Oharaeibacter diazotrophicus: one gene and its partners. The protein of the gene in region 1 interacts with the protein of each later gene in a pairwise test. Links are inferred from orthologs where the notes say so. Each region holds a gene or a part of one and is shown on either strand. Other genes may lie near its edges.

Region 1 (9,013 bases):
CAGCGAGCCGCAGACCGTCGGGATCGCCTTCAGCTCTTCCGGCGGCAGGTCGTAGAGGTTCTTGTCCATCGCGTCGCCGGGATGGATCTTGTTCTTGATACCGTCGAGGCCGGCCATCAGCAGGGCCACGAAGCAGAGATACGGGTTGGCCGCCGGATCCGGGAAGCGGGTCTCGACGCGCTTGGCCTTCGGGTTGGTGGTGTAGGGGATGCGGCAGGAGGCCGAGCGGTTGCGCGCCGAGTAGGCGAGCAGCACGGGGGCCTCGTAGCCCGGGACCAGACGCTTGTAGGAGTTGGTCGACGGGTTCGAGAAGGCGTTGATCGCCTTGGCGTGCTTCAGGATGCCGCCGATGTAGTAGAGGCAGGCCTCCGAGAGGTCGGCGTACTGGTTGCCGGCGAACACCGGCTTGCCGTCCTTCCAGATCGACTGGTGCACGTGCATGCCCGAGCCGTTGTCACCGAACACCGGCTTCGGCATGAACGTCGCGGTCTTGCCGTAGGCGTTCGCCACCTGGTGGATGACGTACTTGTAGATCTGCATGTGGTCGGCCATGCGGGTGAGCGTCGAGAACTTCATCCCGAGCTCGTGCTGGGCCGAGGCGACCTCGTGGTGGTGCTTCTCGACGACGACGCCCATCTCGGCCATGACCGAGAGCATCTCCGAGCGCATGTCCTGCAGGCTGTCGACCGGCGGAACCGGGAAGTAGCCGCCCTTCTTGCGGACGCGGTGACCGAGGTTGCCGGTCTCGTACTCGGTGTCCATGTTGGTCGGCAGCTCGGTGCAGTCGAGCTTGAAGCCGGTGTTGTACGGCTCCGACGCGAACCGGACGTCGTCGAACACGAAGAACTCGGCCTCGGGGCCGAAGAACACCTTGTCGCCGATGCCGAGCGAGGCGACGTAGGCCTCGGCCTTCTTGGCGATCGAGCGCGGGTCGCGGTTGTAGGGCTCGCCGGAGACCGGGTCCACGACGTCGCAGAAGATCACCATGGTCGACTGCGCGAAGAACGGGTCCATGTGCGCCGTCTCGGGGTCGAGGATCAGCGTCATGTCGGACTCGTTGATCGCCTTCCAGCCGGCGATGGACGAACCGTCGAAGGCGGTGCCGTCGGCGAACATCTCCTCGTCGACCAGGCCGACGTCGAAGGTGACGTGCTGCATCTTGCCGCGCGGGTCGGTGAAACGCAGGTCCACGAACTTGACGTCGTTGTCCTTGATCCTCTTCAGAACATCGGCAGCAGTGGTCATAAGCCCTTCCTTTCGGGGTTCATTTCTCTCTTTCGCGCCCTGACCTGCCGCGGCCGGGCGGTGTTCCTCACGCCGTGGACCGGCGTCAGATGGCGTCGTTCCCGGTCTCGCCCGTACGGATGCGGACGGCCTCCTCGATCGGCGAGACGAAGATCTTGCCGTCGCCGATGCGACCGGTCTGGGCGGCGTTGCGGATCGCGTCCACCGCCTTCTCGACCATCTCGTCGGCGAGCACCACCTCTACCTTCACCTTCGGCAGGAAGTCGACGACGTACTCGGCGCCGCGATAGAGCTCGGTATGGCCCTTCTGGCGGCCGAAGCCCTTCGCCTCGGTCACGGTGATGCCCTGCAGACCGACCTCCTGCAGCGCCTCCTTCACCTCGTCGAGCTTGAAGGGCTTGATGATGGCCTCGATTTTCTTCATCGCCTCCGCGTCTCCGCCGCTTCTCGAGTTCGGCCGGAGGCAGCTCGACGAGCGCCTCCCTGACGGCCGGGACGCCTCTCCTTAAGCACGCCTCGTGCCAGACCGGGGGCGCCCACGGCTTGGCGCGAAATGAGGCGGCGAAGATCGGTGCCCCCCGACCCGATGGTAATGCTGCCCAAGAAAGAAGCCTAGTGGATGAGCATTTGCCCATCAAGTGGGCGAAATTCGCGCCGCGACGCGTCGCGCTGGCGATCCCGGGTCGGTGTGCCGCGCCGGCGGATGCCCGTATCGCGGGTGCGCGCGGTGGGCCGCGACGCTCCGGGCCGGCCGCGGACCTCGACAACCCGGGCCTGCCGGCGGCATCGTCGGCCGAGCCAGAGGAGACCGCCAGCGATGACGCCCGCCGCCCGCCGCCACGCCCTGCTGACGCCAGCGGAGAGCCGCGAGGCCGACCGCCACGCCATGGCCCGCGGCACGGCCGGGACGGTGCTGATGGAGAACGCCGGCTACGGCGTCGCCGACGAGATCTGCGGCCGGTTCCGCCAGGGCACGCGGGTCGCGGTGCTGTGCGGCCCCGGCAACAACGGCGGCGACGGCTTCGTGGTCGCGCGCGTGCTCGCCGACCGCGGCTTCATCGTCCGCCTCGGCCTCCTCGGCGATCGCGCGCGGCTCGCCGGCGACGCCGCATGGGCCTCCGGGCGCTGGCGCGGGGCGGTCGAGCCGGCGGGCGCGGCGGTGCTCGCGGGTGCGACGGTGATCGTCGACGCGCTGTTCGGCGCCGGGCTGTCGCGCCCGCTCGACGGCGCCGCCGCCGACGCGGTCGCGGCGATCAACGCCGCGCATGCCGCCGGCGCCACCGTCTTCGCCGTCGACCTGCCGAGCGGCGTCGACGGCGACAGCGGGGCGGTGCTCGGCACCGCGGTCGAGGCCGACCGCAGTGTCACCTTCTTCCGCCGCAAGCCGGGCCACCTCCTGATGCCCGGCCGGGCGCTCGCCGGCCGCGTCGCCGTGATCGACATCGGCATCGAGGAGGGGGCGCTCGACGCGATCGCGCCGGCGACCTTCGCCAACCATCCCGACCTCTGGCGCGCGGTCTGGCCGGTGCCGGCGGCGGCGGCGCACAAGTACAGCCGCGGTGCCGCGCTGGTGGTGTCGGGGCCGGCCGAGGCGTCGGGGGCCGCGCGGCTCGCCGCGGTCGCCGCGCTCAGGGCCGGGGCCGGCATCGTCACGGTGGCCGCGCCCGCCGACGCCGTCCCGGTGGTCGCGGCCTATCGCGCCGCGCTGGTCGTGAAGCCGGCCGACGACGCGGCGGCGGTGGCGTCCCTCGCCTCCGATCCCCGCCTCGGCGCACTGGTGGTCGGGCCGGGCATGGGCCTCGGGCCGCGCGGCGCCGCCATCCTCGACGCCGTGCTGGCGGCCGACGCACCGCTCGTGCTCGACGCCGACGGCCTCACGCTCGCCGCCCGCGACCCCGCCGCCGCCTTCGCCGCGATCGCCGCCCGGACCGGCGCGGTGGTGGCGACGCCGCACGAGGGCGAATTCCGCCGCCTGTTCCCGGATCTCGCCGGCTCCAGGCTCGAGCGCGCCCGCGCCGCCGCGGCGCGATCCGGCGCCGTGGTGGTGCTGAAGGGGCCGGACACGGTGGTGGCGGCGCCGGACGGGCGCGCGGTGATCAACGACAACGCTCCGGCCACGCTCGCGACCGCGGGATCGGGCGACGTGCTCGCCGGCATCGTCGCCGGGCTGCTCTCCACCGGCGCCCCGGCCTTCGACGCGGCGGCAGCGGCCGTGTGGTTGCACGGCCGCGCCGGCGCCGTCGCCGGACCGGGCGCGATCGCCGACGACGTCGCCGACGCGCTGCGCGCCGCCGTCGCCGCGGGTCCGGGCGAGGAGGACTGAGAGCCTGTTTCACAAATCGGCCGGGTCGGTCCACCGGTGCTTTCCGCCGTCGGTTCGTCGCCATTCCTCGCCGATGCTTCCCGAGCCACCGACTTTTGAAACAAGCTCCGAGCCGGCGACCGGTCGTCGGGACCGATTCGCCGCGTCGGTCGGCAGTGCTGCCGACCGGGCGGGCAGGACCGGGGGCGGCCCGGACGCGCGGTCGAGGGTACCGGGACGGTCAAGGCCGTGGTTGCGTTCGGCAATCGCGGCCAACCGGGGATCGGCCGGCGCGGCGGTTCCGAGCCGTTGCCCGATTCTCGGGCTGCCTCGTTCTTCGGCGGGAACAAACGGCGCCCCTCGCGTATCCTGAGGATCGAAGGACCGGTCGAACCGCCTCGCGAGGGAGAACCCGATGATCGCCACCATGCGTTCCCCTGTTCCGGAGCGGTTTCACCGGGTTCTCGCACCACCGTCCGCCGGCAGGGCCGGCGCGCGCGTGGTGCCGGCACGGTTCTTCAGGGACTCCAACCGAAGGACCGTGCCATGGATGGATCGCTCCACTTCGGGGCCGCCGCGCTCGCGGCCGGCCTGACCCTGTCCTCTCCGCTCGCCGCCGAAGGCCGCGACGCCCGCGCAGCGGGTTCGACGGTGGACGTCGCGCTGGTTCTGGCGGTCGACGTCTCCGCCTCGATCGACGCCGACGAGCGCCGGCTGCAGCGCGAAGGCTACGCCGCCGCGATCGCCGCGCCGGAGGTGATGCATGCGATCGGCGAGGGCGCCCACGGCCGCATCCTGCTGACGGTGGTGGAGTGGTCCGACGGCGCCAACCAGGAGATCCGGGTGCCGTGGACGGTGGTGGCCGGACCCGACGACGCTCGGCGGGTCGCCGCGGCGATCCTGGCACCGGGCTCGCGGATCCCGCATTCCACCACCTCCGTCGCCGGAGCACTGCGGGCGGCGGCTGTGCTGCTCGGCGAGACGCCGGAACGGGCCGAGCGGCGCGTCGTCGACATCTCGGGCGACGGCAAGGACTTTGAGATGGCCCAGGTGCGCGCCGCCCGCGCCGCGCTGCTCGACCGCGGCGTCACCGTCAACGCGCTGCCGATCCTCACGGCGCCCGACGATCCGGACATCGCGGAATGGTACCGCGATCACGTCGTCGGCGGTCCCGGCGCCTTCGTCGAGCCGGCGGTCGACTTCCGCGACATCGAACCGGCGTTGCGGCGCAAGCTGGTGCTGGAATTGACGTGAAACGCCAAGACGAGACCGACCCGAGGGGATCGTCTCGACCGACTTCGTCGAAGTATCGGAAGAAGTGGCGGGAGTGACGGGGCTCGAACCCGCGACCTCCGGCGTGACAGGCCGGCGCTCTAACCGACTGAGCTACACCCCCGCTGGGCGATCTACGAAGCGTCCGGCCGGTTGACCGTGCCGCGTCGTCGTCGGTGGCGCTGAAATACGGGGGCGCCGGGGGGAAGTCAAGCGTCGTTTTTCGGATTTTCGGAATCCGCTGAAAACCGGGGCTCCGCGGTGGCCGGCAACCGGGGCCGGCCTGCCGGCGAAGCGAATCGCGGCGCGCGAACAACGGCTTGAGTGCGAATCCCGCGGGATCCTCGCGGGAAGGGGAGGCGCGCACGGGCGTTCGCGCGTCGCCGCCCCCCGGTGCGCGGCCGCGCGCGGTCGGGGGCGGGGCGACGGCGGCCGATCGCGGCCGGCGTCGACGACGGCTGCGGAGGCTGCGAAGCGACGGGCCGGCGGGAATTGAAACACACTCGAATCGAGTGGTCGTCGCATTTGGCGCGTCGAGGTAGGAAATCTCTAAGATTCGCTATGTATTAACATGACAAGAGGGGCTCGCGAGGAAAGCGCCGCGCCACGTGGGACCACGGGATCGCCCGCATGGACGGGACGATCGTCGTGGCGTAGCGTCCGGCGTGCACGGGTGATGTCCATGGCACAGGCGAGACAGGCGATCATCGAGCGGATGTTCCGCCCGGACGCCGATTGCGAGGATGCGATGGCGCTGATCTGGCGCCTGATCGAGCCCCACTTCGACGTGCTCGTCGAACGCTTCCTCGCCCACGAGGCCATGGTGGAGCTCTCCGGCGGCGTCGCGATCCTGCCGGACGAACGCTTCCGCGTGCGCCTGCACGACCATCTCCGGCGCGTCTTCGTGCGCCGCGATCCGGCGGTGCGCTTCACCGACAGCCCGCGGATCGCGGTGTCCCACGCCGCCGCCGGCCTGCCGCCGAGCCTCTACGTCGCCTCCTACTACATCTTCGTCACGGTGGTGGCCGACGAGCTCGCCAACGGCTTCCGCCTGCCGCCGGACGTGCTGATGCGGCTGCGCCGGGCCCTGATGCGCGCCGCCGCCGAGGACGTGGCGACGACCCTCGCCCACGGCGAGACGCCGCTCGACCCGGGCCGAGGGCACCTGCACGCCGGAACGGCCTGACGATTCGAGCTCCATCGCCCCCGCATCATCGAGAATTCTGAAAGGCGGTATCGTAGTAATACCGAGAACGTCGGCTATTTCATGGGTCTTAACCCAAGATGCGGCAGACTGTCCGGCGACAGAATTCCATGGTGAGAGGGTGACATGAACTTCTCGGTCCGCGCATGGTTGATCGCGGCCATCGGCGCCATCGTCGCCGTCGCGCTCGGGCAGAGCCTCTATTCGTTGTCTCGTCTGGAGACCGTCAACCGCAGCGTGACGGAAGCCCAGACTCAGTGGACGCCGAGCATCGACCTCCTACAGCAGATCAGCTTCGACCTCGTCCAGCTGCGCGTTCGCCACGCCCGCCACATCCTGGCGAACGACGCTGCGGACATGGGCCGGATCGACGGCCAGATTGCCGACGTGCTCGGCAAGATGGACAAGGACAGGGCCGCCTTCGAGCTGATCGAGACGGACCCGGCCGTGCGCCGCGCCTACGACGAGGCGATCGGGCGGATGCCCGCCTACATGGCGCTGCACAGACGGCTGCTGGCGTCGTCCACCGCCGGCGACAAGGCGGCCGCGACCGCACTCCTCAACGGCGAGCAGAAGGTGGCATCGGACGCGGTGCTGGAGCCGGTCCGCGCCGCCCTGGAGGCCGTCCGCTCGGCCGCCGCCGCCGAGTTCGCCACGGCCGAGGCCGACTACCACGCGATTCGGACGGTCGCGGCGAGCGGTGCCGCCGCGCTCTTGCTGCTCGGCATCGTGGTGATGGTGTTCGCCGTCCGCGGCATCTCGCGCCCTGTCACGGCGGTGTCGACGGCGATGGGGCGGATCGCCGGCGGCGACCTCGCCACCGTGGTGCCCCACGCCGGCCTGCGCAACGAGATCGGCGACCTCGCCCGCGGCCTCGAACATTTCCGCGACGCGCTGGCCGAGGCCGCACGGCTGCGCGCCGCCGCCGAGGAGCAGGAGCGCCGCATCGCCGCGAGCCGCGACGTCCAGTTCGACATGCTGAAGCTCGGCGCCGAGATGATCGGCTCGATCAACGGCATCGCCGTCGACATGTCGAACGTCGAGCAGAATTCGCAGCTGGTCAGCACCAATTCCGGCACCATCGCCTCGGCGGCGGCCGAGATGGTGGCCTCGGTGGAACAGATCTTCCGGTCGAGCGAGGCCGCCGCCGAGGAGGCCCGGACGGTCAACCACACCGCCGAGGTCGGCCGGGCCGCGGTCGGCAAGGTCGGGGTGGCCATGACCAACATCGTCGAGGCCGTCGACGAGACCGCCGCCAGCGTCGACAACCTCGCCCGCGCCTCCGAGCAGATCGGGCAGATCATGTCGGTGATCGAAACCATCGCCGCCCAGACCAATCTGCTCGCCCTCAACGCCACCATCGAGGCGGCGCGGGCGGGGGAGGCGGGGCGGGGCTTCGCCGTGGTGGCGAGCGAGGTGAAGAGCCTCGCCGGCCAGACCGCCAAGGCCACCGACGACATCACCCGCCGCATCGAGACGCTGCGCGAGGGCATGGCGTCGATCTCGGCGACCATGGAGCGCTCCAAAGCGGCGGTCGAGGCCGGGCGCGTCGCGATCGGCGAGGCGGGCGCCACCATGGAGACGGTCTCCGGCCAGGTCGGCCGCGTCTCCGACAAGATGTCGGAGATCTCGGTCATCCTGCGCCAGCAGCAGGAAGCCACGCAGGAGATCTCGCGCTCGGTCGAGAACGTCGCCGAGACGGCGGCCAACAACGAGAAACTGCTGGTGGCCATGGGCGGGAAGCTCGCCGACAGCAACGACGTCTTCACCGGCCGCGCGCGCGAATGGCATCGCGAAGGCGACCCGCGCTCGCTCTGCGAAGTCGCGAAGATCGACCACGTGATCTTCAAGAAGCGCGTCGTCGACACCGTTATGGGCCGCGACGACTGGCGCCACCGGGACATCCCCGACCACCACGCCTGCCGGCTCGGCAAGTGGTACGACGCCATCACCGACCGGCGGATACGCGACCTGCCGGCCTTCGCCGCGCTGGTCGCGCCGCACGAGCGGGTCCACAGGCTCGGCCACGAGGTGCTGGAGGCGCACGAGCGCCGCGAGCATGCCCGCGCCGTCGCGCTGCTGGTCGATCTCAACGACGCCAGCAACGAGGTCATCGCGATGCTCGACGCCCTGTCGACCGCCATCGGCGCAACCCAGGTGGAAGAGCGGAGCGCGGCGGCCTGACGCCGGCCGCGCTTCACCAGCGCCGCGGTTCGCCCGTGCGGATGTCGAGGGCGCGGGGATTCCAGCCGGCCGGCAGCGGATCCGGCCGGTCGAAGGCGACGTCGTCGAGGACGAGGCCTGTCACGTTGGAGGCGTGGAGGGCGGGCAGGCCGTCCGGATAGTCGACCAGCCCGACGACGCGGCCGTCGGCGTCCTTGACGAAGGCGTTGGCGCGGCCCTCGGCGCCCTCCGCGGGGGCGAGGTCGTGCCGGGTCGGGCGCATGTCGTAGCGCAGGCCGCTGCCGAGCGGACCCGGCCGCTGGGCGAGCCGGATGCGGCGGAACGCGACGTCGGCGATCCCGGCCGGCCCGTCGGCGACGAGGTTGACCGCGCCCTCCATGGCGCCCGAGACGTCCTCGAAGACGACGCGCTCGATCGCGCCGGCCGGGCGGCCGGGCCGGCGGTCGACCACGTTGACGGTCACCGCTTCGCCCGAACCCCAGAAGCCGTCGGGCGTCTCGTGGCAGTCGAGCCGGATGCGGCGGAAGACGACGTCGCGGATGCGGCCGCCGTCGCGCGAGAACAGGCCGAGGCCGCGGTTGGAATCGACCACGGTGCAGTCCTCGAACACGACGTCCTCGACGTCGGCGTGGCTCTCGGTGCCGATCTTGAGGGCGCAGCTGTGGCTCTCGACCCGGCAGTCGGCCACCCGGATCCGCCGGCACGGGCCGGCGGGCCTCCCGTCCGCGCCGAGGCTGGTCTTCAATACGACGCCGTCGTCGGCGGTGGCGATCGAAAGGCGGCTCAGGCGGACGTCCTCGCAGCTG
Region 2 (9,615 bases), on another replicon or contig:
GCCGGCCTGCAGGGCGGTGCTGCGGCTCGCCGAGAAGGCGAGGCGCTCGTCCGGCGCGCCGGCGTACCACGCGCGGGCGTCGACCTGCGGGAAGGTCTTCGGCAGGTTCTCGAAGAAGTCGAGGTCGTAGGCGACGATCACGTTGACCGGCGCCTTCTCGGTCTTGGCGCGGTTGCCCTCGGACATCAACGGAACCAGCTTGGCCTTGGCCTCGGCCGACTTCACGAACACGAAGCGGCCCGGCAGCGAGTTGGCCTCGGTCGGCCCGAGCTCGGCGAGGGTGGCGAGGGTGCGCAGCGTGTCGTCGGAGACCGGCGCGGCGGTAAAGCCGCTGAAGGTGCGGCCTTCGCGGAACAGGAGGTCGAGGCCGGCGTCGTCGAGCGGGGCGGCCTTGGCGTTGGCGAGGGTATCCATGATGTGCGGCCTCGGAGGGGCGTTGCGGAAGGGAAAAATCGTCGCCTCCCATCTAGAGGCCGCCGCGGACATGCGAAAGACCACGGACGGGCGACGGTCCGTTCACGTTCGGTGGACAGCCGGTTGTCGTTCCGGGGGCCGATTCACAGCACGCGCAGCGGGCTCTCGCCGTCGGCCTCGGCCGGCAGCGCCCATTTCAGCTTCGGCCAGACCGCGTTGCCGGCACCGAACACGCCGGCGAGTTCGGCGACGATGGCACGAGCCTCGGCGTCGAAGGCGCGCGCCTCCCGCTCGGACGGGAACAGCGGGACGCTCGGATCGAGATGGCCGGCGGCGTCCTGGAACGCCCGGTCGAAGCGCTCGATCCGGCGCAGGAGCGGCTCCGGCAGGCCGAGGCGGATGGGGTCGAGGTTGCGGTCGCTGTCGTGGTCCCAGAGCGGCCAGCAGCCGAGTTCCGGGGCGAGCCGGACGCGCTCCGGCGGCGTGTCGTCGGTGGCGGCGACGAGGTCGTCGAGGTCGATCCGGGCGGTGTCGGCCTTCGGGCGCCGGAACAGCACCCGGCCGGCGACCGCGAGGGCGAGGGCGGCGACGGCGAGGGCGGCGGCCGGCAGCGGCGCGTCGATCGGAGCGAGCCGGCCACCTCGCCAGAGCCAGACCACGAAGACCGTGGCGGCGAGCCAGCCGACGAAGGCGTTGGTGCTGCGCCGGCGGCCCTTGGCCTCGTCGGCGTCGGCGGGCGGAAAGGCGGCGCGCGCGAAGGCCAGCCAGCCGCCCTGCCCCGCGGCGCCGGCGAGGAAGAGCCAGGGCGACAGCCCGCTGCCGGCCGCCAGCGCCACGCCCGCGAGCACGGTGACCAGCGAACCGACGGTGAGGAACAGGGTGCGGACGCGGTTGCGCGTCGTACGGCGGCGGTGCTCGAGCACCGCGAGCATGCCGTCGAGCGTCAGGTCCATCGCGACCGCGCGCAGCGTCACCACGCCGCCGACGGCGTAGAAGACGCCGAGCGCCCGCGCCAGGACATCGACCGGATCGACCGCCACACCGCCCTCCCCACCATCACACCCGGACGTGGAGAAGACGGGAGTCGCGGCCGGCTTTCAAGCCTTCCGGCGGTCACGAGACCGCGCGGACCTCCTGGATCTCCGGCAGGAAGTGGCGCAGCAGGTTCTGGATGCCGTGGCGCAGCGTCGCGGTCGAGGACGGGCAGCCGGCGCAGGCGCCGCGCATGTTGAGGAACACCACGCCGTCCCGGTAGGAGCGGAAGGTGATGTCGCCGCCGTCGGCCGCCACCGCCGGGCGCACCCGCGTCTCCAGGAGTTCCTTGATGGTGTCGACGGTGTCCCGGTCGGCCGGATCGAACTCCTCGCCGGCGTCCTCGTCGGCCTCCTCGCCGGCGGCCAGGATCGGCGCGCCCGACATGAAGTGCTCCATGATGGCGCCGAGCACGGCCGGCTTCAGCCGCGCCCATTCGGCGTCCGCCTTGGTGACGGTGACGAAGTCGTAGCCGAAGAACACCGCGGTCACGCCGGGAACGGCGAACAGCGCGGTCGCCAGCGGCGATTCGCCGGCCTCGTCGAGGCTGCGGTATTCGCGCGGGGCGCCGTCGAGCACGACGCGGCCGGGCAGGAACTTCAGCGTCGCCGGGTTGGGCGTCGCTTCGGTCTGGATGAACATGTCGCCTCTCTCCGGGCCCTGCGCCCGTTTTGAACGGTTCTAGACAGCGAAGATAGCCGTTCGCGCGCCGGATTCAATCGCGGCCTCCGGCGTGGCCGTCGCGAGCGACCGGATTCCACCGCCTCGGGCTCAGGCCACGGCGGCGATGTCCTCGTCGGCGAGCGTGCCCGGCACGATGGTGACGGGGATGGGAAAGGCCGCCCCGGACTTGCCGGCGATCGAGGAGACCAGCGGCCCCGGGCCGTCGGTTCCGGTCGCGGCGGCGAGCACCAGGATGGCGATGTCGCGGTCCTCCTCGATCAGCGCATTGATCGCCTCGACCGGCTTGCCCTCGCGGATCACGAGTTCGGGATCGATCGCGGCGAGGGCGCGGACGCGCTCGGCCATGCGGGCGAGCCGGTCCTCGGCGTCGTCCATCGCCTCGGCGCGCATGATGTTCTCGACGCCGAGCCAGTGCTGGAAGTCGCCGGGCTGGATCACGTAGAGCAGCACCAGCACGCCGCCGGTGCGGGCGGCGCGGCTGGCCGCGTAGACCAGCGCGCGGTCGCACTCCGGCGTGTCGTCCACGACGGCCAGGAACTTGCGGCGGTGGCCCTCTTCCCGGGCGAGGCGCTTGGAGACCATGGCGGCGATCCTAGCGGCGGGCGGCGGGAGGAGGCAAGTCCGCCCCCTCCCGGAGATCGTGTCAGCGCCGGCGGCTGCGCAGGAAGCCGACGATGTCCTTGACGTCGTCCATCACCTTGGCGGCGATGGCGCCGGCGCGTTCGGAGCCGTCGGCGAGGACGGCGTCGATGTGGGCGGGATCGTCCATCAGCTCGCGCATGTGTCGGTTGATCGGCGCCAGCACGGCGACGGCGAGGTCGGCCAGCGCCGGCTTGAAGGCCGAGAACTGCGCCCCGCCGAACTCCGCCAGCACCGCCTCGCGCGTCGTGCCGGCGAGCGCGGCGTAGATGGTGACGAGGTTGTCGGCGTCGGCGCGGCCGGAAAGTCCGGCGACCTCGGACGGCAGCGGCTCGGAATCGGTGCGCGCCTTGCGCACCTTCTGCGCGATGGTGTCCTGGTCGTCGGTCAGGTTGATGCGCGAGTAGTCGGACGGGTCCGACTTCGACATCTTCTTGGTGCCGTCGCGCAGGCTCATCACCCGCGGCGCCGGGCCCTGGGTCAGCGGTTCGGGCAGCGGGAAGAAGCCCTCGTCGGGGTCGAAGCCGGCGGCGGCGACGCTGTCGCGGAAGTCGTTGTTGAACTTCTGCGCGATGTCGCGGGCGAGCTCGAGATGCTGCTTCTGGTCCTCGCCGACCGGCACCATGGTGGCGCGGTAGACGAGGATGTCGGCGGCCATCAGCGTCGGATAGGCGAACAGGCCGACCGAGGCGTTCTCGCGATCCTTGCCGGCCTTCTCCTTGAACTGGGTCATCCGGTTGAGCCAGCCCATGCGGGCGACGCAGTTGAACACCCAGGCGAGTTCGGCGTGCTCGGGCACCTGGCTCTGGTTGAAGACGACGTGCGCCTTCGGGTCGATGCCGGCGGCGAGGAAGGCCGCGGTGACCTCGCGGATCTGCTTCTTCAGGTCGGCCGGGTTCTGCCACACCGTGATCGCGTGCTGGTCGACCACGCAGTAGATGCAGTCGTGGTGGGCCTGCATCTCCACGAAGCGCTTGATCGCGCCGAGATAATTGCCGAGGTGCAGGTTGCCGGTGGGCTGGACGCCGGAGAAGACGAGAGGCTTGAACGCCATTGCCGGGGGACTCTGTTGGAGGGAGACCGCGTGGGGCCGTCGGCGCCGTCCGGGGCGTCGGCGGCGGCCGACCGCCTTATGCAGGTCCCGCCCCGCGACTTCAAGCGCCGCGGCGTTTCCGCGCCAGGATGGCGCGGCCGTAGCGGCGGACGTCCACCGCTCCGGTGGCGACCGCCGCGAGGCCGTAGACCACCATGCCGCCGGCGCAGAGCGCGGCGAGCGCGCCGCCGGAGACCAGTTCGCGCCGGTCGCGCAGCCAGGGTTCGGCGAAATCGGCGCCGACGACGAGGGCGGCGCCCATCAGGAGGCTGGCGATCGCCAGCAGCGTCAGGCGGCGCACCAGCAGCCGGTCGGCGGCGAAGTGGCCGCGGCGCACCAGCACCACCAGCAGCATCACCGCGTTGACGGTGGCGGCGAGCGAGGTCGCGGCGGCGATGCCGACGTGGCCGAGGAAGGGGAACAGCGCCAGCGAGCCGCCGACGTTGACCGCCAGCGAAATGCCGCCCTGCACCGTCGGCGTGCGGGTGTCCTCGCGGGCGAAGTAGCTCGGCTGGAACACCTTGATCGCCACGAAGGCCGGCAGGCCGGCCGAGAAGGCGGCCACCGCCCAGCCGGTGGCGAGCGTGTCCGCGGGCGTGAAGGCGCCGCGCTCGAACAGCACGCGCATGATCGTGAAGGGGATCGCCACCAGCGCCACCGTCGCCGGCAGCGTCAGGGCCATGGCGAACTCGAGGGCGCGGTTCTGGGTATGGTGGACGCTCTCGACCGTCTCGGTGCGCAGGCGCCGGGTGAGGTCCGGCAGCAGCACGACGCCGATGGCGACGCCGATGACACCGAGCGGCAGCTGGTAGATGCGGTCGGCGTAGTAGAGCCAGGACACCGCGCCGGCCTGCAGCGAGGCGATGATGGTGCCGACCACCACGTTGATCTGGGTGATGCCGCCGGAGATCACACCGGGGATGCCGAGTTGCACGAGGCGCCGGACGTTGTCGGTCCAGCGCGGCCGCAGCAGCGACACCGGGAAGCCGATCCACCACAGCGTGCCGGCGACCGCCAGGAGCTGGGCGAAGCCGGCGACGAACACCGCCCAGGACAGCGTGTAGGCCGCGTTCGGCGTGCCGGCCCAACCCGACCACCAGATCAGCCCGAGCGCCGCGACCAGCACGACGTTGAGCAGCGACGGCGCGAAGGCGGCGACGGCGAAGCGGCCGAAGGACTGCAGCATGCCCGCCGCCATCGCCGTCAGCGACATGCAGGCGAGATAGGGGAACATGATCCGGCTCATCGCCTCGGCGGCGGAAAACTTCTCCGGCTCGTCGGAGAAGCCGGGCGCGAGCACGACGACCAGGAGCGGCGCGGCGAGTTCGGCGATCACGGTGACCACGGTCAGCGTCAGGAGGAAGACCGCCAGGATCTCCTCGGCGAGCCGGCGCGCGCCGGCGTCGCCGCCTTCGGCGAGGGCGCGGGCGAACAGCGGCACGAAGGCGGCCGAGAAGGCGCCCTCGGCGAACAGGCGGCGGAACAGGTTCGGCAGCCGGAAGGCGACGAAGAAGGCGTCCGCGATCGGCCCGGAGCCGAGCATGTTGGCCATGAACACGTCGCGCACGAAGCCGAGCACGCGCGAGGACAGCGTCGCCATGCCGACGGTCGCGAAATTCTTGACGAGGCTCATGGGGCGCCGACCACCGCTGCCGTTGCAGGACCGGAGCATTCTCCGACCGAGTTGCACGACTTGGTCGAGGGGAGAATGCTCCAGTTCAGAGATTCTGGAGCGATTTCTCGTCGACCCGATAATTCCATCGGGTCGGAAAGCGCTCCGGACCGCGGGAGTAGCGCGTCGGCGCCGCGTTGGGAAGCGCCCCCGCTCACCCCGCCTTCTTCGCGGCCTTGGCCTCGCCGGTCTCGTCGAGCGCCTGGAGGATGCGCTTGCGGATGACGGTGTGCTTGGCGCTCGACTGGATCTTCTGGCGGGTGAGGTCGGTGACGTAGAAGACGTCGACCGCCCGCTCGCCGAAGGTCGCGACGTGGGCCGAGGCGATGTTGAGCGCGAGGTCGGAGATCGAGCGCGTCAGCTCGTAGAGCAGGCCCGGCCGGTCGAGGCTCGACACCTCGATCACCGTGAACTGCTCGGAGAGGTCGTTGTCGATCGTCACCTCGGTCGGCAGTACGAAGGCCTTCGGCGGCTTCTTCTGCTGGACGACGCGGCGCGCGATCATCTCGGGCAGGCGCTCGCGGCCCTCGAGGGCGGCCTCGATCAGCTTGGCGATGCGCTCGGCGCGGCGCAGTTCGTCCTCGTCGGCCGGGAACTCGCGGCTGACCATGATGGTGTCGAGGGCGAGGCCGTCGGTGGTGGTGAAGATCTGGGCGTCGACGATGTTGGCGCCGGCGGCGGTGCAGGCGCCGGCGAGCGTCGACAGGAGGCGCGGGTGGTCGGGGGCGACCACGGTGATCTCGGTGACGCCCTCGAAGGCGCGGGCGGTGAAGGCGGTGGCGAGGCGGCGGCCGGCCTCGTCGCTCTTCCGCAGGAGTTCGGCGTGGGCGATCTTGACCGGCAGGTCGACCCGCATCCAGTAGGGGTCGTAGTGGCGGGCGAGCGCACGCTCGCGCGCGGCCGCCGGCCAGTCGGCGAGGCTGGCGCCGAGTTCGGCCTTGGCGGCGGCGACGCGCTGGTCGCGCGAGAGCTGCGAGTGGCCGCCGAGCAGGAAGGGCTCGGTCTCGTAGTAGAGCGTGCGCAGCAGCTGGCCCTTCCAGCCGGTCCACACCCCCGGTCCGACGGCGCGGATGTCGGCGACGGTGAGGATCAGCAGGAGCTTCAGCCGCTCGATCGTCTGCACCACGGCGGCGAAGTCGCGGATGGTCTTGCGGTCGGCGAGGTCGCGCGACTGCGCCACGATCGACATGGTGAGGTGCTGCTCGACCAGCCAGGCGGTCAGTTCGGTCTCGGCCGGTGTGAAGCCGAAGCGCGGGCAGAGCCGGCGGGCGATCCGGGCGCCGGCGACCGAGTGGTCCTCGGGGCGGCCCTTGGCGATGTCGTGCAGGAACAGCGCGACGTAGAGTTCCCTGCGGTGCTGGATCTTGCGGATCAGGTCGGTGGCGAGCGGGTGCTCGCCGCCGCCCTCGCCGCGCTCGATCGCCGCGAGGATGCCGATGGCGCGCAGCGTGTGCTCGTCCACCGTGTAGTGGTGGTACATGTTGAACTGCATCATCGCGACGACCTTGCCGAAGTCGCCGATGAAGCGGCCGAGCACGCCGGTCTCGTTCATGGAGCGCAGCACGGTCTCGGCGTGCTTGCGCGACGTCAGGATCTCCAGGAACAGCCGGTTGGCTTCCTCGTCGTCGCGCAGGCGCGCGTCGACGAGGCGCAGCGAACGGGTGATCAGCTTCAGCGCGTCCGGGTGGAAGTCGAGGCCGGACTTGTCGGCGACGTGGAAGATGCGCAGCAGGTCGACCGGGTCGCGCTCGAACACGCCGTCGTCGGCGATGCCGAGCCGCTCGTTCTCGACCACGAACTGCGGCGTGTCCGGCAACGACTTGCGCCGGCGCCGGCCGGCGCGGCCGAACACGCGGTCGAGCACCGGGATCGGCTTGGCGTGGGTCTCCTCGAGGGCGGCGCAGAAGATGCGGGTGAGGTCGCCGACGTCCTTGGCGACCAGGAAATAGTGCTTCATGAAGCGCTCGACCGGCGACAGGCCGGGGTGGCCCTGGTAGCCGAGCAGCGCGGCGATCTCGCGCTGCCACTCGAAGCCGAGGCGGTCGTCCGGGCGGCGGGTCAGGTAGTGGAGGTTGCAGCGCACCGCCCAGAGGAAGTCCTCGCACTTGTGGAAGCGCGCCATCTCGGCCTTGGAGAACACCCCGCGGGCGACGAGGTCGCCGGTGTCGTCGGTCTCGTAGAAGTACTTGGCGATCCAGAACAAGGTGTGGAGGTCGCGCAGGCCGCCCTTGCCCTCCTTGACGTTGGGCTCGACCAGGTAGCGCGAGGTGCCCTGGCGGCGGTGGCGCTCGTCGCGCTCGGCGAGCTTGGCCAGGATGAACTCGGGCCCGGTGCCCTTGACCACCTCGGCCGAGAAGCGCTGCCGGAGTTCGGCGAACAGCGCCTCGTCGCCCCAGATCCGCCGGGCCTCGAGCAGGGCGGTGCGGATCGTCATGTCGGAGCGGGCGAGGCGGATGCACTCGTCGACGCGGCGGGTGGCGTGACCGACCTTCAGCCCGAGGTCCCACAGCATGTAGAGCACGTATTCGACGACGCTCTCGCCCCAGGGCGTCTGCTTGTAGGGCAGCAGGAACAACAGGTCGATGTCGGAAGCGGGACCGAGCGTGCCACGGCCGTAGCCGCCGACGGCGGCCAGCGTCATGTGCTCGGACGACGAGGGGTTGTCGACCTTGAAGACGCGTTCGACGGCGTGGTCGTAGACGATGCGGATGATGGTATCCATCATCGCCGACAGCCGCTCGGCGCAGCGCATGCCGTGGCGCTCCTCGACCAGCAGCAGGCGTGCCTTCTCGCGGCCCTCGGCGTTGACGCGCTTCAGGACGGCGAGGATGCCGGCGCGCGGATCGGTCGCCCGGCCGTCGCGCCGCGTCCCCCCGCTCGCCGCGCACAGCGCCGCGATCTCGGCGCGCACCGCCGCCTCGTCGATCAGAATGCCCGTGTCGGCCGCTCTCGTCATCGAATGCACCAGTCGTTCGGTCGGGGCCGAACCTAGGCGGAAATGGTGAAGATCGCCACCCACGCGCTTCCGGCCCACAACGAGGGTGTCGACGACGATCGATGCGTCTTGGACGCGTATGATTGCCCTGGACGACGATCGATGATGGGTTCATTGTCGCTCCCGTTCCTCATGGTTGCGGGAGGGCGACCGGATGCAGACCAAATACGGTTTCACCGCCATGACGGTGGCGGAGTTCCAGGCGTGGCTGCCGACCATCTCGGTGACGCGGGCTTTGGCACGGGTCCAGGAGCACCACACGTGGAGCCCGGCCTATGTCCATTTCAACGGGGCCAACCACTTCGAACTCCAGAAGGGCATGAAGGCCCATCACGTCGGCAACAACGGCTGGTCCGACATCGGCCAGCACTTCACGATCTTCCCCGACGGCGTCGTGATGACCGGCCGGCCGCTGGCGAACACCCCGGCCTGCATCTACGGTCGAAACGCCGGTTCGATCTGCATCGAGAACCTCGGCAACTTCGACCAGGGCCACGACGCCATGACGACCGCCCAGCGCGACGCCATCGTGGCCGTCACCGCCGCGCTGCTGAAGCGCTTCGGCCTCGGCGCGCCCGACACCGACAACGTCGTCTACCACCACTGGTACGACCTCAACACCGGCGCCCGCACCAACGGGCTGTCGGGCTCGACGAAGTCCTGCCCGGGCACGGCCTTCTTCGGCGGCAACAAGGTGCCCGACTGCCAGGCCAACTTCCTGCCGCTGGTCGCCGCCGCGATGGGGGTGGCGACGCCGCCGCCGCCCGTGGACCGCTACGCCCGCGTCACGTCGGCGACGCTGACGATCCGCTCCGGACCGGGAACGGCCAACCCGCCGGTTCCGGGCGTCCCGCCCGCCAAGCTCGGCACCATCCTCAGGGTGTACGAGGAAAAGAGCGGCTGGCTCAGGATCTCGGCGTCGAAGCAGGAATGGGTGTCGGGCACCTACACCGCGACGGTGACGCGGCGGCGCGTCACCACGCCGGACTCCAACGGCCGCACCGGTCCGGGCACGCAGTACCCGGTCGTCACGGTGTTCCAGAAGGACGAGGTCGTGTTCGTCCACGAAACGTCCGGCGGCTGGTC
Region 3 (9,307 bases), 420 kb from region 1 along the record:
AGCCTTCCGCCGCGGTGCGGCCGAGGTTGTCCCACATGGCGAGCAGGATCGCGCGCCGCTCGGCGGCGGAAAGCTGCGGCATCGCCGCGGCGAGGTGCTCGTCGGCGCGGCGATGCCGCGACAACCGCGGCGCCACCAGCCGCCAGATCGCCCCCATGGTCGCCGACGCCCGGTCGACGCCGAGCAGGCCGACGAGACCGGCCACGGCGCGCAGCGCCGCGAACTCGAACCGGTGCGCGAGCGAGGGCGTCGCCGCCGCTTCGGCGGGCGCGGTTCGCGGGGTCGGCTCGGGGCTGTCCGTCATGGCGGGCGTTCGGGGATTCGCGGGGTTCGGGCGGGGCGCGCCGGGTCGGCGTTGACCGCCCCTCGATAACCGTCTAGGCGGGAGAAGGCCAGTCCGCACCGCCCTCCCCGCCTCCCCGCGAACCAGGCTCCCGATGCTCCAGGTCCTCACGCTCGCGACACCCTTCTTCGGGGTGATCCTGATCGGCTTCGTTTCCGGCAAGATCGCCCGCATCCCGCGCAGCGGCCTCGCCTGGCTCGACTTCTACCTGATCTACGTCGCCCTGCCCGCGCTGTTCTTCGACCTGATCTCGAAGACGCCGGTCGAGGAACTGACGCGCTGGACCTTCATCGTCGCCACGACGACGTCGACCTTCCTCGCCTTCCTGATCTCCTTCGCGCTCGGGCGGGCCATCACCGGCTCCGACGTCAAGGTCGCGACGATCCAGGGCCTCGTCGGCTCCTACGCCAACGTCGGCTACATGGGCCCGGGCCTGACCCTCGCCACCCTCGGCAGCGCCGCGGCGGCGCCGACGGCGTTGATCTTCTGCTTCGACGTGGCGCTCGTGTTCACCATCGTGCCGATGGCGATGGCGCTCGCCGGCGGCGCCGAGCGCTCGCTCGGCCACACGCTGGCGCTGGTGGCGCGGCGGATCTTCACCCATCCCTTCATCATCGGCTGCATCGCCGGCGCACTCGGCGCCGTGTTCGAGGTCCACCCGCCCGAGGCGATCCAGGCGACGGTGACCTTCCTGCGCAATTCCGCCGCGCCGGCCGCGCTGTTCGCGCTCGGTGTGACGGTGTCGTTGCAGCCGGTCGGCTCCGGCGCCCGCGAGATCCCGGCGCTGGTGGCGGTGAAATTGCTCGTCCACCCGGCGATCGCCTGGGCGCTGGTGACGCTGGTCGGCGGCTTCCCGCCGGTGTGGATCGAGACGGCCGTGCTGATGGCGGCGATCCCGCCGGCGGCGACCATCTTCGTCGCCGCCCAGCAATACGACACCTATACCCACCGCGCCGCCACCGCGATCCTGGTCGGCACCGCGGCGAGCGTGGTCACGGTCACCGCCGTGCTCTACCTCGCGACCCACGACCTGATCCCGCTGAATCCTTGGGGTGGGTGACGGGGGCCTGGTGACGGTGCGCCGTCAGCGGCTGCGGAACACCACGCAGGCGCCGCCGGCCCGCTTCAGCGCCCGGCAGAGTTCGCCCGCGGCCTCGCGCGTCGCCGCGGGGGCGCGGACCCGGTAGAAGCGGCGGACGCCGCGGTTCCGCAGCCGCGTTCCCACGATCATCGGCTGCGCGTCGCCGAGCACGGCGGCGTAGCGGGCGCGGACGCGCTCGTAGCGGGCGAGCGCGCGCGCCTTGGAGAAGTTGCCGGCGAGTTGGACGCCCCACGGCGCGAACGGCCCCTCGACCGCCGCCTCGGCCGGCCGCTCGATCCGGATCTGCGCGACGAGGTCGACGCAGGGCTTGTCCGCCGCCTCGGGGTCGGCGGGCGGAGCCGCCGCCGCGCCCTTTGCCTTCCAGTCGTAGACCGAGGCGCCGGTGACGAAGGCGACGTAGTCCTCGGTCTCGAGCGGCAGCACGCCGTCGGCGCGGCCGAGCCAGCCGGCGACGCGGGTCGGGCCGCCGTTGTAGGCGGCGGCGGCGAGGCCGAGGCTGCCGAAGCGGTCGCGCAGGTCCGCGATCAGCGCCGCGGCGGCCGGGATAGCCTGCTCGGGATCGAAGGGGTCGAGGAGGCCGCGCTCGGCGGCGGTGCCCGGCATGAACTGCGCGACGCCCTGGGCGCCCGCCCGGCTGGTGACGCCGGTCCGAAAGCTCGATTCGCGCCAGATCAGCCGCGTCATGAAGGCCACGGGCAGGCCGTGGTCGCGCGCCGCCGGCTCGATCAGGTCGCACAGCGCCCGGTCGACGCTCTCCTCCTCGGCCGCCGCGGGCGCGGCGACGGCGAGAACGGCGAGGCAGAGGGTGACGAGGGTCCGGCGCATGGCCGCGACCATGCCCGATCGCGGCCGGCGGGAAAAGCGGGTGGCGGCGGTGGCGCCGCCCGTCAGCCCTTGCCGCCGGAGCGGACCAGCTTGACGATCTGCGCCGGCGGCAGGCCGGACTGTTCGGCGATGCGGCGGTCCTGGTCCTCGATCGCGGCGCGGGCCGGCTCGTCGCCGTCGAGACCGCCGAGCAGCTCGGCCGGGACGCGGCGGTTGGAACGGCGCGAGCCGTCGTCGTAGAACACGTCGAAGAGGACGAAGTCGGACTTCGCCTTGCTGGGCTTGGCCATGGGATGGGTCCTTGGAGGCGCGCGGGGAGGCGGGCGCTGAAGTGGCGCGGAAGGAGCGCGGGCGACCTGTAGCAGGAATGGGCGGACTTGCCACGAAAAACGCGGCCGTCCGGCTCCCTCGCATACCGGCGTGGCGTTTCCGTGACGGCCGGGCCCGCGGCGCCCGGCCCGCTCAGGTGCTGCGCAGCAGCCGCGGGCTCAGACCCTCCCGCATCATGAGCTTGCGCAGCGGGCCGACGTCGCGGGCGAGCTGGAGCAGAACGGCGCGGCCGACCTGGACCGGCAGGAAGTCGGTCAGCAGCGAGCGGTTGAGGAGGTCGACGCCGGTGGTGCGGGTCCACACGTCCGACCGGCGCGCGGCGGCATAGCGCTCGCCGATCGTCTCGGCGGGAAGCCCGCCGCCCGTGCGGGCGCGGCGGACGATTTCGGCGAGCGCGGCGATGTCGCGGATGCCGAGGTTGAGGCCCTGGGCGCCGATCGGCGGGAAGGCGTGGCAGGTCTCGGCCACCAGCACCACCGGCCCGCGGGCGAGCGCCTCGGCGGAAAGGCCCGCCATCGGCCAGAGCTGGCGCGGGCTCGCGACCGTGAAGCGGCCGAGCATGGAGTGGGCCCGGCGCTCGAGGTCGGCGGCGAGCGCGTCGTCGGAAAGCGCGTTCAGGGCCTCGGCGACGGCAGGCTTCTCGATGCAGACCAGCGCCGAGCGCCGAGCCGCGAGCGGGACCAGGGTGAACGGGCCGGTCTCGGTGTGGAACTCGGTCGAGGTGTCGAAATGCGGCGCGGTGTGGTCGAGGTTCAGCACCAGCGCCGTCTGCGGATAGCTCCAGGTCTTGACCGCGATGCCGGCGGCCTCGCGCACCTTCGAGCCGCGGCCGTCGGCGCCGACGACCAGCCGCGCCGTCACCGTGCGGTCGTCTGCCGTGACGAGTTCGGGGCGCGGGCCGGCGAGGTCGAGCCGGTCCATCGTCGCCTCGACGCGGCGGATCCGCCCGTCGGCGGCGACCGCGGCGGCGAGGCCCTCGGTGAGCGCGGCGTTGGCGACGTTCCAGCCGAAGGCGTCGAGGCCGAGCTCGCTGGCGTGGAAGGCGATTTCCGGCGCCCGCACCAGCCGGCGCGTGCCGTCGACCAGCCGCATCGTCTTCAGCGGCGCCGCCCGGTCGGCGACGCGGTCCCAGCCGCCGACGGCGCGCAGCACCTCGACCGAGCCGGCGAACAGCGCCGTCGTCCGATGATCGGCCGGCGGCGCGGGCGGCGCCACCAGCGCCACCTCCGCCCCCGCGGCCGACAGCGCCAGCGCCGCGGTCAGCCCCGCAGGCCCGCCGCCCACCACCGCGATCTCGACGTCGATCGTCCCCATGGCACCGCTCCGGATGTTCACGCCGTTGTTCTGGCGCGGGCGGGCCGGTTCGGCAAGGCGGGTGCGACGCGGACAGGGCACTCGCCGGACGTTTCTATTCATCCTTCCCCTCAGGGGAAGGTGGCCCGAAGGGCCGGAAGGGGTCGTCTTCGTGGGTCGGGCCAAGCACGTTTTGGACGAAATGGAGCCTCGTTCAAATTCAAAACGGGCAGGCTGACGGGAAGAAGGGCGACCCCTCCCCCTCGCTTCGCTCGGCCCCTCCTCCCCTTGAGGGGAGGGATGGAAGGCCGCTCCAAGCGATCGCCCTGGCGACGCGGATGCCGCTCGCGCCCCTCAGCGCGACGAGCGGATGACCTGGACGTCGAGATCCCGGATCTTCTTGCGCAGCGTGTTGCGGTTCACACCCAGGAGCTCCGCCGCCTTGATCTGGTTGCCGCGCGTCGCCGCAAGGGCCGCGCCGATCAGCGGATACTCCACCTCCTTGAGGATGCGGTGGTAGAGGCCGGGCGGCGGCAGGCCGTCGCCGTAGCCGGAGAAATACTTGGCGAGGAAGCGCTCGACCGAGGTCGACAGCCCCTCGTCGCGCGGGGTCTCCTCTTCGACCGGCACGATCGAGGGCGTGGAGAGCTCCTGCTCGATCAGGTTCACCGTGATGGTGTCCTGCGGGTAGAGCGCGGCGAGGCGGCGGACGAGGTTTTCGAGCTCGCGGATGTTGCCCGGCCAGCGGTAGCGCTTCAGCCGTTCCACCGCGGCGGGCTCGATCTGCTTGGAGGGCAGGCCCTCCTTTTCCGCGAGGTTGAAGAAGTGCCGGACGAGGTCGGGGATGTCCTCGGCGCGCTCGCGCAGCGGCGGCAGGCGGATCGGCACCACGTTGAGGCGGAAGAACAGGTCCTCGCGGAAGAGGCCCTGGTTGATCAGCTGGCGCAGGTCCTTGTTGGTGGCCGCGACGATGCGCACGTCGGTCTTGATCGCGGTGCGGCCGCCGACGGTGGTGTACTCGCCCTGCTGCAGCACGCGCAGCAGACGGGTCTGCGCGTCCATGGGCATGTCGCCGATCTCGTCGAGGAACAGCGTGCCGCCCTCGGCCTGTTCGAAACGTCCGGCCGAGCGGGCCTGGGCGCCGGTAAAGGCGCCCTTCTCATGGCCGAACAGCTCGCTCTCGATCAGGTCGCGCGGGATCGCCGCCATGTTGATCGCGACGAAGGGGCCGGAGCGGCGCTTGCCGTAGTCGTGCAGCGCGCGCGCCACCAGCTCCTTGCCGGTGCCGCTCTCGCCGGAGATCATCACCGTGAGGTCGGTCTGCATCAGCCGGGCGAGGACGCGGTAGATCTCCTGCATCGCCGGCGAGCGGCCGACCAGCGGGATGTTCTCGCCGCCCTCGTCGCCGTCATCGGTGCGCTTGCGGTTCTTCGGCTCGGCGAGAGCCCGGCCGACGATGCCGATCAACTCCTTGAGGTCGAAGGGCTTCGGCAGATACTCGTAGGCGCCCTTCTCCGAGGCCCGGATCGCCGTCATGAACGTGTTCTGCGCGCTCATCACGATCACCGGCAGGTCGGGCCGGAGCTTCTTGATGCGCGGCAGGAGGTCGAAGGCGTTCTCGTCGGGCATCACCACGTCGGTGATGACGAGGTCGCCGTCGCCCTGGCTGACCCAGCGCCACAGCGTCGCCGCGTTGGAGGTCAGGCGGACCTCGTAGCCGGCGCGCGACAGGGCCTGATTGAGCACGGTCCGGATCGCGCTGTCGTCGTCGGCGACGAGGATGCTGCCGGTCGGCATGGATTGTTATCCTTCTTGGGATCGTCAGTCCGAGGACTTTTCGGTGAAGGCGGGGAGGAGGACGCGGAAGACGGTGCGACGGGGCTGGCTGTCGCACTCGATGACGCCGCCGTGGTCGCCGATGATCTTGGCGACCAGCGCGAGGCCGAGGCCGGTGCCGTTGGTCTTGGTGGTCACGAAGGGGTCGAACATGTGCGACTGGATCTCCTCGGGCACGCCCGGGCCGTTGTCGCGCACGCAGAATTCGAGCGGCAGGCTGACGCGCTCGCGCGCGCCGGGAACCGACAGCCGCACGCCCGGCCGGAACGCGGTCGACAGCACGATCTCCGCGTCGGGCGTGTCGTCGAGCGCCTCGGAGGCGTTCTTGACGAGGTTGAGGAACACCTGCACCAGCTGGTCGCGGTTGGCGTAGACCGGCGGCAGCGACGGGTCGTATTCCTCGAGGATGCGGATGCCGCGGGCGAAGCCCGACTGCGCCAGCCGCTTCACGTGCTCCAGTACCGCGTGGATGTTGACCGGCTCGCGCTCGATCGGGCGCTCGTCGGAGAACACCTCCATGCGGTCGACCAGCTTGACGATGCGGTCGGCCTCGTCGGTGATCAGCTGGGTCAGCGCCCGGTCCTGGTCGTCGACCGACTGCTCGAGCAGCTGGGCGGCGCCGCGGATGCCCGACAGCGGGTTCTTGATCTCGTGGGCCAGCATGGCCGCGAGCCCGGTCACCGAACGGGCGGCGCCGCGGTGGGTGAGCTGGCGGTCCATCTTGTCGGCCATGGTGCGCTCCTGGAGCATCACCACCACCTCGCCGGTCGGCTCGGGCGCCGCGAAGATGTCGACGACGCGCTCGCCGCCGTTGCGCGGGGTGCCGACGTCGACGCGGTACTCGTTGACGCTGGAGCCCTGTTCGCGCACCTGCTCGATCAGCGTCAGCAGCGGGCTGCCGAACGGCACGAAGTGCTTGAGCGGATGGCGGGCGAGCACGGTCGCGCTCGCCTGGAAGAACACCTGCGCGGCGTCGTTGGCGGCGCGGACGTGGTCGTCCGCGCCGACCTGGATCACCGGGTGCGGCAAGGCGTTCAGGATCGAGACCTCCCGCGCCGACGCGGCGGTGCGGTCGTCGTGGCTGCGGCGCTCGGCCTTGCTCATGCGGCCCTCCTCGCGGGATCGGCGTCTGGCACCCCGTCGAACCAGCGCCGGATGTCGGCGACGACCGACGAGGGTTCGTCGGCGGTGAAGATGCGCGCCTTCAGCGCGGCGGCTTCGGCGTCGGCGCGCGGGACGCGGTCGAGCGTCCAGCCGACGTGCTTGCGGGCGATCCGCGTGCCGAGCGCCTTGCCGTAGAGCGCGAGGATCGCCTCGTAATGCTCCAGGATCACGTCGCGAATCTCGTCCGCCGACGGATCGGCGTCGGAGCCGCCGGAGGCGAGCGCGGCGGCGATGGCGCCGGGCGCCCACGGCCGGCCGTAGGCGCCGCGGCCAACCATGACCGCGTCGGCGCCGGAGGCGGCGAGGGCCGCGCGGGCGCTTTGCGCGTCGACGACGTCGCCGTTGACCACGACCGGGATCGAGACCGCCTCCTTGACCGGGCGCACCGCGGCCCAGTCGGCGGTGCCCTTGTAGAACTGGCAGCGGGTGCGGCCGTGCACCGTGACCATGGCGACGCCCGCCGCCTCGGCGCGGCGGGCGAGTTCGGCGGCGTTGAGGCTGCGCTCGTCCCAGCCGAGCCGCATCTTCAGCGTCACCGGCACGGAGACGGCGCCGACCACCGCCTCGATCAGCGTCGTCGCATGATCGAGGTCGCGCATCAGGGCGGACCCGGAATAACCCGTGGTGACACGCTTGGCCGGACAGCCCATGTTGATGTCGACGACGTCGGCGCCGCCGGCCTCGGCGCGAATCGCCCCCTCGCGCATCCAGCGGGCCTCGCGGCCGGCGATCTGGACGACGTGGGTGCGGATGCCCTCGCCCTCGGCGCGGGTGACCGTTTCGGGATCGCCTTCGAGCAGCGTCTCGCAGGCGACCATCTCGGAGACGACGAGGCCGGCGCCGTGACGCTGGGCGAGCCGGCGGAACGGCAGGTCGGTGACGCCTGACATCGGCGCCAGGAACACGCGGCCGGGCAACTCGACCGCGCCGATGCGGAGCCCGCCAACCCGGGGCTCACTCAGTTCCGCCGACGGCCGCAGGGCCGACTCGTTCATGCTCATTCACTATGCACCGGTTTGTCGTGCTCACATTTTACGCAGCGCGCGCGCGGGCGCAAGCCGATATCGACGGCTTGCCCACCGGATTGCCAACACCTATTGCGTTCTGGTGAAAAGCCCGGGACGACAGCCCGCGGCGGACGACCCGGAGTTATCGCGACGTGGCCATTTCTTCACCCAGGGTTGCCGTCGTCGTGGTCGCCGGCGGGCGCGGCCTGCGCGCCGGCGGCGAGGTGCCCAAACAGTATCGCCTGCTCGGCGGACGGCCGGTGATCGCCCGCACGATCGGCGCCTTCCTCGCCCATCCCGCGGTCGCGACCATCCTGCCGGTGATCCATCCGGACGACGCCGCGCTCTATGCGGCCGCCGCGTCCGGCTGGCGCGATCCGGCGGGGCGGGTCCGCGCGCCGGTGCTCGGCGGTGCGGAACGTCAGGCGAGCGTCCGTGCCGGCCTCGAGGCGCTCGCGGCCGACGCCCCCGACCTCGTGCTGATCCACGACGCCGTCCGCCCCTTCGTCACGCCCGCCGCGGTGGACGCCGCGATCGCCGCCCTCGCCGACCACGTCGCGGTGGTCGTCGGAACGCCGGTGGTCGACACCGTCAACCGCACCGACGCCGCCGGCGCGGTGGTCGAAACCGTCCCGCGCGAAGGCCTGTGGCGCGCCGCGACGCCGCAGGGCTTCCGCTTCTCCGCCATCCTCGCCGCCCACCGCGCCGCCGCCGCGGCCGGCCGGAACGGCTTCACCGACGACGGCGCCGTCGCCGCCGCCGCCGGCCACGCCGTCCACATGGTCGCCATCGCCGAAGGAAACGTGAAGTTGACGACACCGGCCGACTTCGCCGCCGCCGAGGCCCGCCTCGCCGCCGAGACCTTCCTGCGCCTGCCCGACGTCCGGGTCGGCGTCGGCTACGACGTCCACGCGCTCGAGCCGGGCGACGCGGTCTGGCTCGGCGGCGTCCGCATCCCGCACGACCACCGGCTCAAAGGGCACTCCGACGCCGACGCCGCCCTGCACGCCCTCACCGACGCCATCCTCGGCGCCATCGGCGACGGCGACATCGGCCGCCACTTCCCGCCGTCGGACGAGCGCTGGCGCGGCGCGGCGTCGTCGCTGTTCCTCGCCGACGCGGTTCGCCGCGTGCGCGAGCGCGGCGGCGTCGTCGCCCACTGCGACGTCGCCATCGTCGCCGAGGCGCCGAAGATCGGCCCGCACCGGGAGGCGATGCGTGCGGCGATCGCCGCCGCCTGCGGCATCCCGGTCGACCGGGTCGGCGTCAAGGCCACCACCAACGAGGGCCTCGGCTTCACCGGCCGGCGCGAGGGCATCGCCGCCATCGCCACCGCCACGATCCGCCTGCCGTTGCCGGAGGACGACGCGTCGTGACCGACCTGTCCCCGCTCCACGCCCGCGCCGC

Evidence for each region.
Region 2: the proteins of EDD54_RS05590 (region 1) and EDD54_RS17945 interact in binary tests that used the Escherichia coli proteins (3 or more experiments, as listed by UniProt). The link is inferred for Oharaeibacter diazotrophicus from one-to-one orthologs.
Region 3: the proteins of EDD54_RS05590 (region 1) and EDD54_RS03690 interact in binary tests that used the Escherichia coli proteins (3 or more experiments, as listed by UniProt). The link is inferred for Oharaeibacter diazotrophicus from one-to-one orthologs.

What each region holds. Positions count from the first base shown.
Region 1 is NZ_SNXY01000006.1:1,178,840-1,187,852, reverse strand. What follows is about bases 1-2,705. They hold EDD54_RS05590 (P-II family nitrogen regulator), read right to left. Parts: upstream 1,670-2,705; coding sequence 1,331-1,669; downstream 1-1,330. Other genes in these bases: EDD54_RS05585 (NAD(P)H-hydrate dehydratase), read left to right, coding at 2,063-2,705; glnA (type I glutamate--ammonia ligase), read right to left, coding at 1-1,245. Outside these bases: more of EDD54_RS05585, read left to right, coding at 2,706-3,568; EDD54_RS05580 (hypothetical protein), read right to left, coding at 3,578-3,976; EDD54_RS05575 (DUF1194 domain-containing protein), read left to right, coding at 4,094-4,801; EDD54_RS05565 (protoglobin domain-containing protein), read left to right, coding at 5,502-6,005; EDD54_RS05560 (methyl-accepting chemotaxis protein), read left to right, coding at 6,150-8,207; polygalacturonase PglB, read right to left, coding at 8,221-9,013. UniProt on the Escherichia coli protein: P-II indirectly controls the transcription of the glutamine synthetase gene (glnA). P-II prevents NR-II-catalyzed conversion of NR-I to NR-I-phosphate, the transcriptional activator of GlnA. When P-II is uridylylated to P-II-UMP, these events are reversed.
Region 2 is NZ_SNXY01000010.1:55,437-65,051, reverse strand. The notes cover bases 5,489-8,795. They hold EDD54_RS17945 ([protein-PII] uridylyltransferase), read right to left. Parts: upstream 8,491-8,795; coding sequence 5,689-8,490; downstream 5,489-5,688. Other genes in these bases: EDD54_RS17940 (SH3 domain-containing protein), read left to right, coding at 8,684-8,795; murJ (murein biosynthesis integral membrane protein MurJ), read right to left, coding at 5,489-5,495. Also shown: EDD54_RS17975 (malonic semialdehyde reductase), read right to left, coding at 1-414; EDD54_RS17970 (hypothetical protein), read right to left, coding at 558-1,454; EDD54_RS17965 (NifU family protein), read right to left, coding at 1,528-2,088; EDD54_RS17960 (universal stress protein), read right to left, coding at 2,218-2,712; trpS (tryptophan--tRNA ligase), read right to left, coding at 2,774-3,823; more of murJ, read right to left, coding at 3,924-5,488; more of EDD54_RS17940, read left to right, coding at 8,796-9,615.
Region 3 is NZ_SNXY01000006.1:765,133-774,439, forward strand. The notes cover bases 4,775-7,773. They hold EDD54_RS03690 (two-component system sensor histidine kinase NtrB), read right to left. Parts: upstream 6,834-7,773; coding sequence 5,715-6,833; downstream 4,775-5,714. Other genes in these bases: ntrC (nitrogen regulation protein NR(I)), read right to left, coding at 4,775-5,690; dusB (tRNA dihydrouridine synthase DusB), read right to left, coding at 6,830-7,773. Also shown: EDD54_RS03660 (lysophospholipid acyltransferase family protein), read right to left, coding at 1-304; EDD54_RS03665 (AEC family transporter), read left to right, coding at 438-1,403; EDD54_RS03670 (transglycosylase SLT domain-containing protein), read right to left, coding at 1,428-2,270; EDD54_RS03675 (hypothetical protein), read right to left, coding at 2,333-2,560; EDD54_RS03680 (UbiH/UbiF family hydroxylase), read right to left, coding at 2,733-3,914; more of ntrC, read right to left, coding at 4,248-4,774; more of dusB, read right to left, coding at 7,774-7,888; EDD54_RS03700 (bifunctional 2-C-methyl-D-erythritol 4-phosphate cytidylyltransferase/2-C-methyl-D-erythritol 2,4-cyclodiphosphate synthase), read left to right, coding at 8,053-9,276; EDD54_RS03705 (CinA family protein), read left to right, coding at 9,273-9,307.